Regions from separate parts of the Bacillus sp. GbtcB14 genome, predicted to be linked through region 3. Evidence: predicted binding sites of a transcription regulator. Region 3 holds the regulator's gene; each other region holds the start of a gene.
The links. The regulator LexA, encoded in region 3, represses DNA repair genes until DNA is damaged. The targets are predictions, from matches to a motif close to CGAACATATGTTCG.
Positions count from the first base shown of each region.

Region 1 (3,900 bases), on a different contig from region 3:
CTTTCCAACTCTTCAATCTGTTGTTGTCTCGCTACAAGAGAATCCTCTTTCTTTTCTAACTGTAGCTCGCGTTTATCGAGCGTTTCGTCTTTACGATCAAGGTTCTCTTCTTTTTGCATTAAACGATTTTCTTGTTTTTGTAATTCGCTTCTACGGTCACGAATTTCTAATTCAGCTTCTGTACGAAGTGTATGAATTTCATCCTTTGCTTCTAAAAGCGCTTCTTTCTTAAGTGCTTCAGCCTCACGATTCGCTTCGTCTATAATACGTTTCGCTTCATTAGCTGCACCATTAATCTTCGCTTCAGCAATAGACTTTCGAACAAAAAAGCCAACAACTGCACCGACTGTTGCAAGCAAAATGGAGATGAGTATCCAAACTGTAGTACTACTCATGATTTCACCTCCCCTTGCTATGAATGAAAAAAGACTGTCGGCATGTACATTGAATACCAACATACAGCAAAGACCGTCGTCCCGCTTTTTTAAGGGACTTTCTTCATTTCACAATTAAAATGTCATATTATTATTTCGGCAAGATTTAAGTCTTACTCCGAATATTACTTCTCTTCTTGAGAAGAGTATTTCGTATATAAGAAAAAATATACATTCTCATTGTATCTATCGCAATTTTCATTGTCAAGCGTTGTCTACTTTTACTTTCTTTACCTTCAGCTCTAATTCATATATGAATTTAAAAAGAAGACAGCATATTATCCTGGAAAACCTTAGTAAATTCCAGTTTATTCATACAAAACATGCATATATCCCTCTTTATACATAATCTTTTAGGCAAATTAAATATTTTATCTCCAACGATATACAACGCTTTCATAATGATTAAAAATAAAAGACACGGAATCGTGTCTTTTATTTTTAATCTTGAAGAGTTGAATCTTCCGTGTCTTCCGCACCAGAGTCTTCACCAATTCCGTGATGGTCACGAACAAAGAAGGCAATTTCCTCTCTTAAATCCGTATTCTCTTTTAAGAATTGCTTCGAATTTTCACGACCTTGCCCTAAACGCTCTTCATTATAAGAGTACCAAGCACCACTCTTTTGAACGATATCAAGTTCAGAAGCCATATCTAAGATTTCACCTTCTCTTGAAATACCTTCTCCGTACATAATATCAACTTCAGCAACACGGAATGGTGGTGCCACTTTATTTTTAACTACTTTTACTTTTGTTTTATTACCAACGATGTCGTTACCTTGCTTTAATTGCTCCGCACGACGTACTTCAAGACGAACTGTTGAATAGAATTTCAACGCACGACCACCTGGAGTTGTTTCTGGGTTCCCGAACATAACCCCAACTTTTTCACGAATTTGGTTGATAAAGATTGCGATTGTTTTTGATTTATTGATTGCACCTGATAGCTTACGAAGTGCTTGAGACATTAAACGCGCTTGTAAACCTACGTGTGAGTCACCCATGTCTCCTTCAATCTCAGCTTTCGGCACAAGAGCTGCTACAGAGTCAATTACGATAATATCAACCGCACCACTTCGTACAAGTGCTTCTGCGATTTCTAAACCTTGCTCCCCTGTATCAGGTTGTGATAATAGTAATTCATCTATGTTAACGCCTAATTTTTGTGCATATACAGGATCCATCGCATGCTCCGCATCAATGAACGCCGCTTGTCCACCTTGACGCTGTACTTCAGCGATTGCGTGTAATGAAACTGTTGTTTTACCTGAACTTTCAGGTCCGTAAATTTCAATAATACGGCCACGTGGGTATCCGCCTACCCCTAGTGCCACATCAAGTGCTAAAGAACCACTTGAAATTGTAGAAATTCTACGCTCCGCTTGTTCTCCTAATTTCATAATTGAACCTTTACCAAATTGCTTCTCTATTTGTTTTAACGCCATATCTAATGCCGCTTGACGATCACTCATTCAAAATTCCTCCTTAACTGAATTGCTAATCTTATTATACCTATTTTCAATTCAATTTGCCAACAAAAATCGAACATTTATTCGATTTTTTTATTTTCCATTAAATAAAACTGCATTTAAGCATTAAAAAAAGCTAGAAGAGACTTATATCTCTTCTAGCTTTTTATATAAATGATAAAATCCATATTTCGCTGAACGTTCCCTAATTTGTTGACGACTTCCACTTAAATTAAGAGAAAAGACTACAGTTGGTTCATCCTTCATCGCCAATCCAACGAACACCGTTCCCGGCTCTTTATGTTCTGAAGCATCCGGTCCTGCTACCCCAGTGAAACTAATTCCGATATCCGCTTTTAATAAACCCTTAACATGTTCAGCAAGATAACGAGCACATTCTTTACTAACTGCACCATCAGTAGATAACACTCCCTCAGGTACATGTAATACATGTTGCTTCACATCATTATGATAACAAATGACACCGCCTTTAAATACGGAAGACACACCAGCACTTTCTGTTACTTGATTGCCAAAGAGACCACCGGTTAAACTTTCTGCACACGCTAAAGTTAATCCTTTTTTCTTCAATAACGCTATCGCCTTATCATGCAGAAACTCTTGATCATACCCGTAGAAAAATTCTCCTACTCTTTCTAAAATCAAATCTTCCATATGCTGAATGAGTTTCGCCGCTTCATCAGCATTTTGATGTTTGGCAGTTAAACGTAGTGTCACTTCTCCATCATTCGCAAGGGGGGCGATTGTCGGGTTCGTTTGTCCATCAATTAAATCTTGAACTTTCACCTCTAATTGAGATTCCCCAATCCCGAAGAAGCGAAGCACACGAGAATAAATGTTTTCTCCTGTTGTAAAGTTACGTAAAAAAGGCTCTACATAACTTACATACATCGGCTTCATCTCTTTCGGTGGTCCTGGTAATAAAATATAAACTTTTCCGTTCTTATTTAACCCCATACCAGGTGCCATGCCGTGATCATTCGCAAATACAGTTGCTCCATCCAAAACGAGCGCCTGCTTTTTGTTATTCTCTGTGAACTCGCGACCTGTACGCTTAAAGTACTCACTTATCGATGCTAATGCCTGTTCATCATACACTAGCTCTCCACCCAAACTAGAAGATATCGTTTCCTTCGTCAAATCATCTTTTGTCGGGCCTAATCCACCTGTGAAAATAAGTATGTCAGCACGTTCTTCCGCAACTTCAATCGCCTGCTGTAATCGCTTGTTATTATCTCCAACTACAGTATGGTAGTACACATTAATTCCAATTGAAGCTAACTTTTCAGATAAAAACTGGGCATTTGTATTTGCAATTTGTCCAAGTAATAATTCAGTTCCAACCGCAATAATTTCAGCATTCATCCCAATTCCCCCATAAACTTCTATTTTGAGTTTACAAAAGCAGCTCTATTTTTCCAGAAATAATCCCACCCTGAAATAACAGTAAAGAATAATGCAATCCATATAAAGATATCAGCAACTGGAATATGGATTAAATTTAAAGGTACATCGTGTAATAAATACGCTGCAATCGCAATAATTTGTGTCCACGTCTTAATTTTTCCTAACTGATTTGCTGCCACTACTTCTCCTGTCCCAGCAAGTACAAGGCGTAAACCTGTTACTGCAAACTCACGGCTTATAATTACAATAACGATCCAAGCAGGTACGTATTGCATCTCAACTAACGTGATAAGTGCTGCTGAAACAAGTAATTTATCAGCTAACGGATCAAGGAACTTCCCTAAATTCGTTACAAGATTATATTTTCTTGCGTAATATCCATCAATCCAATCTGTAGCCGAAGCAATAATAAAGATAAGTGCCCCTACTAAATGTTGAATTGGTAAATCAACATCACCAATTGTGTATGAACCCCAATCAAAGGGCGCTAACATAATTACCATAAAAATTGGAATTAAGAAGATTCTAGATATTGTAATTTTATTTGGTAAATTCACAGCTATTCCTC
Region 1 covers NZ_JAGXJT010000001.1:860,450-864,349, reverse strand. The annotation lists gene rny (ribonuclease Y) at 1-395, opposite strand, end outside; gene recA (recombinase RecA) at 876-1,907, opposite strand; gene cinA (competence/damage-inducible protein CinA) at 2,052-3,290, opposite strand; gene pgsA (CDP-diacylglycerol--glycerol-3-phosphate 3-phosphatidyltransferase) at 3,311-3,889, opposite strand.
Region 1: the regulator LexA is predicted to act here: its motif matches at 1,978-1,991, upstream of recA (recombinase RecA).

Region 2 (3,900 bases), on a different contig from region 3:
AAGATTATCATAGCTAAATAATGAAGGAATTCTAATGAGAGGTATGGAAACTTAATAATTACATCTCCATATGTCGTATCTACCATTTCCTCTTTCATATAAGCGATGATACAGTAGAGGTAGTACTTAGAGTAAAGGGGTAAAGTGTAGAATGGATTTTCAGACAATCAAAGAGTATTTTTCACCAGAAAATATGGATCATATTGTTGAAAGCTATAAAGCGTTCGGACCACTTCTTGGTATTGGTTTACCGATGATAGAAGCGTTGATTCCGGCATTGCCACTCATCGTATTTGTACTGGCGAATGCTGTTGCATTTGGATTTTGGCTCGGTTTTCTTTATTCCTGGCTTGGATCAGTAATGGGTGCCTTACTTGTTTTTTTCATTATCCGCCATTTTGGCCGAAGTCGTTTCTTTTCTTTTGTAAATAAGCATGAGAGAGTACGAAAGGCAATGGGATGGATTGAAAGGAAAGGGTTCGCACCGATTTTCGTCATCTTTTGTTTTCCGTTTACACCGTCTGCGCTTATAAATGTTGTCGCTGGTCTATCTCGCATTAGTGTAAAACAGTTTGGCCTTGCGCTCGCGTTTGGAAAACTTGTGATGATTTTTATTTTAACGTATATCGGTCATGATTTAATGTCATTTATTCATAATCCGGTGAAATCAGTCATTGTAGCGATTGGCATTTTTATTTTATGGTATGTTGGTAAAAAAATCGAAGTAAAGTTAGAACTACAGTAAGAATAGTCTTCTTTATAATTGCAGGCTTCATTATTAAAGGATAAGGGGAGAAGCGGATGAAGAAAACTTTGAAAAAAGAAGGCATAGAGTGGATACGAACAATTTTAATTGGTGTATTATTAGCTGTATTTTTTCGAACGTTTTTCTTTTCAACGTACGTTGTAGAGGGGAAGTCAATGATGCCGACTTTGCAAGACGGCAATATGCTCGTTGTAAATAAGGTGAGTTATCAAGTAGGGGATTTGAACAGGTTTGATGTTGTTGTGTTTCATGCGAATAAAAAAGAGGATTATGTAAAACGAATTATCGGTTTACCTGGGGATCAAATTGAATATAAGCATGATAAACTATATATAAACGGACAATTTGTGGATGAACCTTATTTAGAGGCGTATAAGAAAGAGACAAATGGACGGCAACTAACAGGTGATTTTACATTAGAAGAATTAACGAAAGAGAAGTTTGTACCACCTGGATACATTTTTGTAGTAGGTGATAACCGCCTTGGGAGCTGGGATAGTAGACACTTTGGATTTGTAAAAGCTGATACAGTTGTCGGTAAAGTTGATTTACGATATTGGCCAATTCAAGAGGTGCAGACAAATTTTTCAAAAGGTTGATATAATAGATAGAAGTATAGAAAAAGGCAAACTACTCCGTTTGTCTTTTTTCGTGTCCTATAATACAATTATAGTAGCAAACTAACGTTCGTTATGTAAGTGAAAGGTGGGGTTACATGTCACTTCGATTTGTGATTGGTAGAGCGGGAAGTGGAAAAAGTACACTTTGTTTACACGAAGTGCAAGAAGAGTTAAAACAACGCCCGAGAGGGGAAACAATATTATATCTTGTGCCAGAACAGATGACATTCCAAACGCAGCAGGCGTTAATTGGTAGTGAGGATGTTAGAGGTTCTATTCGGGCACAAGTTTTTAGTTTTTCACGATTAGCATGGAAGGTACTGCAAGAAGTTGGCGGAGCGAGTCGTCTTCACATTGATGAAGCGGGCGTACATATGTTACTCCGTAAAATTGTAGAGTCTCGCAAAGACGGATTATCGGTGTTCCAAAAAGCAGCGGAGCAAAATGGTTTCTTTGAACATCTTGGTAGTATGATTGCGGAATTTAAACGTTACAACGTGACGCCATCTAACGTATATGAAATGTGGCAACAATTAGATGCGCATAGTAGCAGTGCCGAACAAAAGCTATTAGCGAATAAAGTGTATGATTTACAACTATTATATGATGATTTCGAACGTGCTTTAATCGGAAAATATTTAGATTCAGAAGACTACCTACAATTGCTAGTGGAAAAGCTTCCACAGTCTGAATATGTAAATCGGGCTGAAATTTATATAGATGGATTTCATTCATTCTCCCCACAAGAGCTAGAAATTGTAAGACAGCTTATGATTTGTGGAGCGAGAGTTACGATCACGTTAACGATAGATGAAAAAACGTTAGCACAACCAGTAAATGAGCTAGATTTATTTTATGAAACGACGTTAACGTATGAAAAGATAAAACAAATAGCACGTGAAGAGAAAATAGAAATTGAAAAAACAATTCCACTTATGGAACAACCGCGTTTTCATTCGCAAGCATTAGCACATTTAGAAACGCATTACGAAGCACGTCCAAATGAAAAGTTTCACGGAGAAGCAAGTGTCACAATTAGTACAGCAGCTAATTTACGAGCTGAAGTAGAAGGTGTCGCTCGTGAAATTCGTAGACTTGTGGCGGATGAAGACTATCGTTACCGAGATATTGCAGTTCTTCTTCGTAACGGAGAAAGTTATTACGATGTGATGCGAACGCTATTTACAGATTATAATATCCCACACTTCATCGATGAAAAACGCCCGATGTCACACCATCCGCTAGTAGAATGCATTCGTTCTACACTCGAGATTATTAGCGGGAATTGGCGTTATGATGCAGTGTTCCGCTGCGTGAAAACAGAGCTTTTATATCCGCTAGGCGTAAGAAAGGAAACGATGCGCGAAGAGATGGATGAGTTTGAAAACTACTGTTTAGCGTACGGTGTACAAGGGAAGAGATGGACTTCTGAGGATCCGTGGATGTATCGTCGCTATCGTTCTCTTGACGATACAGACGGGATGATTACAGACAGTGAACGTGAAATGGAAGAGAAAATAAACAGGCTACGCGACGTTGTAAGAACGCCTGTTATTCGTATGCAAAAAAGACTGAAGCGTGCGGGAACAGTTATGCAAATGTGCGAAGCAGTTTACTTATTTTTAGAAGAGCTTGACGTTCCGAAAAAATTAGAAGCATTACGTATTCGTGCAGAAGAGAGCGGAGATTTCTTATTTGCGACAGACCATGAGCAAGTATGGGAAGAAGTAATGAGTCTTCTTGATACGTTTGTTGAGATGCTTGGCGAAGAGAAAATGTCACTTTCTATGTTCACAGATGTTATGTCTACAGGTCTTGAGGCGCTTCAATTCGCAAACATTCCGCCGTCATTAGACCAAGTGTTAATTGCTAATATTGATCGTTCTAGATTATCAAATGTGAAAGCAACATTCGTCATTGGAGTGAATGAAGGTGTGATTCCGGCAGCACCTATGGATGAAGGGATGCTTTCTGATGAGGAAAGAGATGTTCTTAGCGTTGCAGGTATTGAACTTGCGCCAACGACGAGACAAACTTTATTAGAAGAACAGTTCGTTATGTACCAAATGGTAACGAGAGCAACTGAGAAATTATATATTTCATGCCCGCTCGCAGATGAGGAAGGGAAGACGTTACTAGCGTCTAGCTTTATTAAGAAAATAAAAAGAATGTTCCCTGATGTGAAAGATACATTTATTACGAATGACGTAAATGATTTATCACGTTCGGAACAAATTTCATACGTAGCAACGCCAGAAGTAACGTTGTCATATGTTATGCAGCAACTACAAACGTGGAAGCGATATGGATTTGAAGGGAATTTAGACTTTTGGTGGGATGTCTATAATTTCTACGTAACTTCAGATGAATGGAAACAAAAAAGCAGCCGCGTATTATCAAGCTTATTCTACCGAAATCGTGCGCAAAAGCTAAGTACAGTTGTAAGTAGAGATTTATACGGAGACACAATAAAAGGAAGCGTCTCTCGTATGGAACTATTTAACCGTTGCGCAT
Region 2 covers NZ_JAGXJT010000003.1:397,586-401,485, forward strand. The annotation lists gene KVT31_RS10970 (TVP38/TMEM64 family protein) at 152-745, shown strand; gene lepB (signal peptidase I) at 802-1,365, shown strand; gene addB (helicase-exonuclease AddAB subunit AddB) at 1,482-3,900, shown strand, end outside.
Region 2: the regulator LexA is predicted to act here: its motif matches at 1,443-1,456, upstream of addB (helicase-exonuclease AddAB subunit AddB).

Region 3 (3,900 bases):
TTCGTTATTGGAAAAGTATTTATGGGTACTTTTATATGGTTGGATTTATTCGTTAGTATAACGTTTGTTGGAGTAGGTTTGTTGTTATGTATTATCGCTTATTATAGTACGAAGTGGTTTAAAAAGTTATGCGTACGTTATGTAGTATGGAACTTCAAAATGATAAAAGGGGAGTAGATGATGAAAAAAATATTGTTAGTAGCAATCGCTTGTATCATTATTGGAGTAATAGGGATTTCACAAACATACGAAAAAGCAGTGCAAAGTGCAGAAGAAGGAAATAAAGAAAACGTAATTAAAAACGAAACACTAAAAAATATAGAAGTTAAGTTAGATGCTGGGGATATTGTTGTCCAAAAATCTCCCGATTCTTCTTTTTATGTAAAGCAATCAGGAGATGTACGTAAACAAGAGATTCATATTGCTGAAGATGGTGACACATTAAAAATTATTGGGGAAAGAGAAAAAGGAGCTTCATTTGATTTTTCTTTTTATGATTTTAGGTTTCAAACGTCTACAATAACTCTCCTCGTGCCTGAACGTTCTTATCAAGAGATAAAAGTAAATTCATCCGCTGGACAAATAGAAATAAGTGATGTGAAAAGTGATCGTGTAAGTGTGGGGACACTCGCTGGAGAAGTAGATTTGAAACATATCACAGCTAAGAGTGTGGAGGGATCTACAAAAGCTGGTGAGGTGAACTTTAAAAAGGTAATAGGGAAAGTAATAGCGAAAACGGCTAGTGGGGATGTATATGTTATGGATCATGATCCTAAGTATGATGTAGAGGCAAGTTCAACTGCTGGGGATGTAGATATTACTTTATTAGAAAAACCACAAGATGCAGTAATAAGTGGGCGAAGCGCTGCTGGCGACGTAATGATTTTTAATGAAGAAAATAAAAATATAACAATTGGCAATGGTAGTAAAAATATTAGCGGTAAAACAGCTGCTGGCGATGTGACGATTGAAACTCGTTCATAAGAAATAGAATGTATGAAAATCTATCAAAATACAAAAAAAGAAGATAATTACCGTATATAAATAAGGTAATTATCTTCTTTTATTATTCTTAATGTAAATCACGATATACGCCAATTACTTTTCCTATAACTGACACTTGTTTTAAAATGATAGGTTCTAATGAAGAGTTTTCCGGTTGTAGACGGAAATGGTCTTTTTCTTTATAGAAACGTTTAACAGTTGCTTCGTTATCTTCTGTTAAAGCGACTACAATTTCACCGTTGTATGCAGACTGTTGTTGGCGAACAACAACTAAATCCCCATCGAAAATACCAGCTTCAATCATACTATCTCCGGAAATACGTAACATAAATACTTGGTCTGCTCCAGCAACAATGCTAGCTGGAAGTGGGAAGTGATCTTCTACACTTTCAACTGCTGTAATCGGTAATCCAGCAGTAACTTTTCCGACAATTGGAACTTGAATAACAGATTGTGTTTCTGTATCCATTCGGTTGTCACCTAAAATTTCAATTGCTCGTGGTTTTGTTGGATCGCGTCGAATATATCCTTTTTCTTCTAGTCGTGATAAATGTCCGTGCACTGTAGAACTAGAAGCGAGGCCGACTGCTTGACCGATTTCACGTACGGAAGGTGGATATCCTTTTTCTTGTACTTTTAGCTTAATAAAGTCGAGAATGTCTTGCTGGCGTTTCGTTAACTTTTCCATGTTTTCTAACACCTCGTTTTCTTTCATTTTTCTTATTAATAAGTATAACATGCGAAAAAACATTCTACAAACATAAGTTCGAACGAAAGGCGAATTTATGATACACTATAAGGAAAATATAGTGAGAAAGAAGGGTTCAAAATGAATGCAATTATTTATGCACGTGTGAGCACGACAAAAGAAGAACAGGAAACATCATTATTGCGTCAAAAAGATGAATTATTGCATTTAGCTGAGCGCTATCAAATGAATGTTGCAAAGGTGATTGAAGAGCAGGCTAGCGGTTATACAATTGAACGTGATGGCATATTAGAAGTGCTAGATACAATTCGCGATGAACAAGTTGATGTACTTCTCATACAAGATGAAACGCGCCTTGGTAGAGGGAATGCAAAGATTGCATTAATGCACTGTTTACATAAAGAGGGAATAAAAGTATATACGCATACGCATAATGGAGAATTAGAACTCTCTGATTCTGATTCGATGGTACTAGATATAATTGGGATTGTTGAAGAGTATCAAAGAAAGATCCACAATTTAAAAATTAAACGTGGCATGCAAAGGGCGGTAGAGAAAGGATTTCGTCCGGAGAATAATTTGAAAAATCGTCATTTAAGTATAGGACGTGAGAAAAAAGAAGTGCCAATTGAGGAAATTGTACGTTTACGCCGGAATGAATTAACTTTTGAAGAAATTGCAGCAACACTTCGTGGTTTTGGTCATGATGTTTCAAAAGCAACAGTACACCGAAGATATGTAGAATATACAAAGCAATTGCTTGATAAAGAGGACTAACTATTGTATGATAATAATCAGTTTTGAGTAAAAGGGGGATTCGAGATGCAAAGTCACGAACTCATTGAACGCATTAACTTCTTAGCGAAAAAAGCAAAAGCTGAAGGCTTAACTGAAGAAGAACAACGTGAGCGCCAATCGCTACGTGAACAATATTTAAAAGGATTTCGTCAAAATATGTTAAACGAACTTAAAGGGATCAAAGTTGTTAACGAAGAAGGTACTGATGTTACACCGGCGAAATTAAAAGCTTTAAAAAAGCAAGATAATGCAAAATTAAACTAAAAGATGGGCGAGGCCCATCTTTTTTATTTATTATATCCGTTATTTAATAACTTTCCAGTTGTTATTGACTGTTGCTTCTATCTTTTTGTGCTTCAATATATAGTTAGCGATAAGTTCAGACATATCTGTTGGTATGTCTTTTATTACGGGCTTATTTTGAAACATAAAGAAGTTCCCTCCGCCGCTTGCGCGATAATTATTCATAACGACGTCATATTCTTCATTCATATGAAGGGGAGCTCCTTTATACTGTAAGGATTCGACTCTCTCTCCAATTGGTTTGGAAATGTTTAATACGTACGAAATTCCTTCCCACATATCGTAATTATAGTGTTGCGGCTTTGGTTCTATGTAGGTAGGATTTACAATGATAGTTTCATCTGCTTTTAATGTGAAATAAGAAGCAGAGAGTTCAAGGGCATCTTTTATATCCGCTCCAGTTATTCTAATTACTTTTAATGTATTTGGATAAATATAATTAGAAACGATGTCACGCATTGTTACGCGATTAGGGAAACCTGGAGATAGATTATGGAATAAGCTTGTACAAGAAATGGAAACATTAGCTATATCCATCTGTATTTTATTTATAAATTCAATAAAAGGATGGTCTTGCAAACGAGTTTGCATAGCATCTGAAATTTGCATGTCCCCATAGATTAATCCAATAGGTTGATCGAGCCAATTTTGTGTTTCCTCTTCATAATCGGCAACCAAGGAAAGCATATGTTGGTCCGCAGTAATTCCACGCACGGGCAATAATTGTGAATAACTCTCTTTTTTTACCCATTTTTGTTCTGTTTTCTCGAATGTTACTGTTATTTTTCCGACGGAGTGTCCATTGCATCCAGTTTGTAAAACTGTTACACCATTTATTACGGTGTGAGCGATTTCCCGGTGTTGGTGGCCTGTTAGTAAAATATCTATGCCTTCAATTTTATGGCACATTGCATAACCTTGGTTTTCACCTGTTAAAACTTCAGTCGGTACCCCGGTTTGTAAATCGCGTTCAAATCCTCCATGATACGCTACGATTAGTAAATCTGGTTGCTCTTGTTCGCGAATGTAAGAAACCCATTTTTTTGTTGTTTCTAATGCATCTTCAAATTGTAGATCTTGAATGT
Region 3 covers NZ_JAGXJT010000018.1:3,465-7,364, reverse strand. The annotation lists gene KVT31_RS27315 (DUF1700 domain-containing protein) at 1-177, shown strand, start outside; gene KVT31_RS27310 (DUF4097 family beta strand repeat-containing protein) at 178-984, shown strand; gene lexA (transcriptional repressor LexA) at 1,073-1,693, opposite strand; gene KVT31_RS27300 (YneB family resolvase-like protein) at 1,835-2,491, shown strand; gene KVT31_RS27295 (DUF896 domain-containing protein) at 2,537-2,776, shown strand; gene KVT31_RS27290 (bifunctional metallophosphatase/5'-nucleotidase) at 2,816-3,900, opposite strand, start outside.

Region 4 (3,900 bases), on a different contig from region 3:
GGAGATGAAATAAACGTCCGAAGCGGTTTAAAACACCCAATAAAAACTAAAGAAACAAGGAGACAAAGACCTATTATTTTGCGAAATCTTTCTAATCTCAATTTGTTCACTCTCCTCGCTCCTACCCCACATTCAGCCTCTTGGCTTCACTTTTTAATCTCTCCTTGCAGTGCTTTATTTATAACCGGAAGAATTAAGAAATCATCATTTGAGAAAAAAAGCTATCCATTACTGGATAGCCTCTGCTGTCTGTTTAAAATGATGCGCTTGCGTAAGTAATTCTTTCGCGTGTTCTGTCGTTAAATCTGTAATTTCCACACCAGAAATCATTCGAGCTATTTCCGTTACTTTATCCTCCATAGTTAAAACGGTAACTGATGTAATTGTCCGATCATTCGCTACTTGTTTTCGAATAAATAAATGTGAATCCGCCATTGAAGCTACTTGAGGTAAGTGCGTAATACAAAGTACTTGCGAGTTTACTGACACTCGATAAATTTTTTCCGCAATAGCCTGTGCAACTCGACCACTTACACCCGTATCCACTTCATCAAAAATAACAGATGCAACACCTTGATGCTTAGAAAAAATGCTTTTTAAAGCTAAAATAATACGAGATAACTCTCCGCCAGAAGCGACCTTTGAAAGTGGTTTTAGTGGCTCACCTGGATTTGTTGAAATATAGAATTCCACATGATCGTAGCCATCCGCCGTAAGTCTTACCGGGGCTCCCTCCACAAGAGGCTCTTCAGCATTTCCTTCTCGCTTCATGATTCTCACTTCAAATTTTGTTTTCTCCATATATAGTTCTTTTAATTCCTGATGAATGGCATTTGTAAGATGCTCCGCAAGGTCATGACGCATATTACTTAACAAAGTTGCTTCTTTCAGAATAACACTTTCTAATTCCTTCAACTGCTTCTTCGTCGTTTCAATATGAACGTCTTTATTTTCAATTGTAAAAATTTCTTGTTCAATTTTATCAGCATACGCTAAAATCTCTTCTACAGTATTTCCATATTTTCTCTTTAGCATACGAATTTCATTTAAACGCGTTTCAATTTCGTCTAAACGATTCGGATCATATTCCATCATATCGAGCTTTTCTCTAAGTTGATATGCAACTTCTTCTAATAAGTAGTAGCTATTTGCAATTGAATCATGATTTTCTTGATACACTTCATCTAAATGTGTAATACTCTCCATTTGTCCCATTGCGCTTCGTACATTATCTAACCCTTGTCCGTCAGCGCTTAACGAGCGATATGCATCGCCTAATGCTTTGTAAATTTTTTCGAAATTAGAAATTTGTAATCGTTCTTCAGTTAATTCAATTTCTTCATCCATCTTTAAATCCGCTTTACTGATTTCTTCATGCTGGAATTGAATTAAATCTAAGCGATGCGCCATTTGTTGTTCATTTTCACTTAACGATTTTAACTGTTTCTTTAACTTTTCATAGTCAGCGTATACATTTTGATATATACCCAATTGTTTAACAATGCGATCTCCATCAAAATGATCAAGCATAAACATATGACGCTCTTCATTCATTAAATCTTGTGTTTCGTGCTGCCCATGAATATCAACAAGTGTTTTTCCAATTTCCTTTAATATACTAAGGGTAACCAGTTTCCCATTTACACGACATACACTTTTTCCGTTTGCAGCGATATCACGCTTCAAAATAATCATGCCATCTTCTATTTCTATATCCAACTCTTCTGCCTTTTCAATACACGGATGCTTATCATCTTCTACATAAAATAGCCCCTCTATCTCAGCCTTTTCTGTTCCGTATCGAACAAATTCCGCTGAACCACGGCCACCTACAAGTAAACTAATCGCATCGATAATAATCGACTTTCCGGCCCCTGTTTCACCACTTAAAACCGTTAACCCTTTTTGAAAAGAAATATTTAATGCCTCGATAATAGCAAAGTTTCTAATCGATAATTCCGATAACAATGCCCCATTCACCTCGTTATAAACTAATCCCCTATTAAGGGCTTTTTTCAGTTCTTTATTCAAATAGTCATACTATATGTTTGTATGTATAAATTACTTTTCTAACCGCTCCATTGTACCAAACATTTGTTTTACGGGTCAATCCACCTATTTTCTAATTTTATTCAAAGAAAATATTATATTACAATTAAAAATTCACGTTTTTAACCAATAAAAATATCCTGTTCACCTTCCACTTTACAGAGGAAAGCAAACAAGATTTTTTTATTACAGCATATTTAAGAAACGATCAGAGACAACACCTGTATCTTCAGGTGTACGGCAAATAATTAAGCAAGTATCATCACCACAGATGGTTCCGATGATCTCATCCCACTCTAAATGATCAATAAGTGCTCCAAGTGAATGAGCGTTACCAGGCAATGTTTTTAGCACAAGCATATGTCCTGCCGTGTCTAATTTTACAAATGAATCCACTAGATTGCGTTTTAATTTTTGTAACGGGTTAAATCGTTGATCTGCTGGCAAGCTATATTTATAGCGCCCATCATGTAATGGCACTTTCACTAAGTGCAGTTCTTTAATATCGCGCGATACTGTTGCTTGCGTTACATTAAATCCCTCATTACGTAAAATATCAACTAATTCATCTTGTGTTTCAATTTCTTTGTTCGCAATAATTTCCCTGATTTTAATATGGCGCTGACCTTTATTCATACATTTGCACCTCACACTATCTCTTACCATAGTTTAAACATTGGTATACTTCACTTATTTATGTTAACTTATAATTCGTTACTTGTACACAATTGTTTTTACAATCATTATACAATTACAACAAAAAGAGGAACAACATATGTTATTCCCCTTTTCCTTTTTGTTTTAGGACATCGTGCGCCTCTGTAACTACTTGCTCAACAGAAACTGGAGCATGATTTTCGCCATTCTCACGTTCACCATGCCATTTCAGATGAATTAAAAATTCAATATTACCATCCCCGCCCGTAATTGGTGAGAATGTTAAACCTTCTACGTCGTATCCTTCTTTTATAGCAAAGTCGACAATCATTTCCACGACAGCCTCATGTACTTTTCGATCACGAACGATACCTTTTTTCCCAACTTGCTCTCTTCCAGCTTCAAACTGTGGTTTAATTAACGCTGCTACATCCCCATTAGGCATAAGCATTGTTTTTAAAACCGGCAGTATAAGCTTTAATGATATAAATGAAACATCGATACTAGCAAATTGCGGTAAACCACGTTCTAAATCTGCTGGTGTCACGTAACGGAAGTTTGTCCGTTCCATTACGACAACACGCTCATCTTGACGCAATTTCCACGCAAGTTGATTGTATCCTACATCTAATGCATAAGATAATTTCGCTCCATTTTGAAGCGCACAATCTGTAAAGCCACCAGTTGATGAACCAATATCTATCATAACTTTATCTTGTAAATCCAGGTGAAATGTCTCTAATGCCTTTTCAAGTTTATAACCACCACGGCTTACATACGGCATAACTTGTCCCTTCACCGTAATCTCTGTATCTTGTGGGATCTTCTCTCCTGGCTTATCAAGTCTCATCTCATTCGCATATACAAGTCCGGCCATAACGGCGCGTTTTGCTTTCTCACGTGTTTCTATAAGTCCTCGCTCTACTAATAGTACATCTACTCTTTCTTTTTTTGCACTCATTTGTTACGCCCTTTTTTGTTTTGATGGAATCATTGTATGAATACGGTCTACAACAGCATCTGTCGTTAAACCAATTTCTTCTAATAATTTTGTTACACTACCGTGCTCTATGAAACGGTCTGGAATACCCATTCGTTCAATTAACGCACTATGGTACCCGTTCTCAGACGCAAATTCAACTACTCCCGTTCCAAAACCACCAATTAAACAAGCTTCTTCAATCGTTAAAATCG
Region 4 covers NZ_JAGXJT010000001.1:473,597-477,496, reverse strand. The annotation lists gene spoIVB (SpoIVB peptidase) at 1-110, opposite strand, end outside; gene recN (DNA repair protein RecN) at 229-1,968, opposite strand; gene argR (arginine repressor ArgR) at 2,236-2,685, opposite strand; gene KVT31_RS02575 (TlyA family RNA methyltransferase) at 2,828-3,667, opposite strand; gene dxs (1-deoxy-D-xylulose-5-phosphate synthase) at 3,671-3,900, opposite strand, start outside.
Region 4: the regulator LexA is predicted to act here: its motif matches at 2,088-2,101, upstream of recN (DNA repair protein RecN).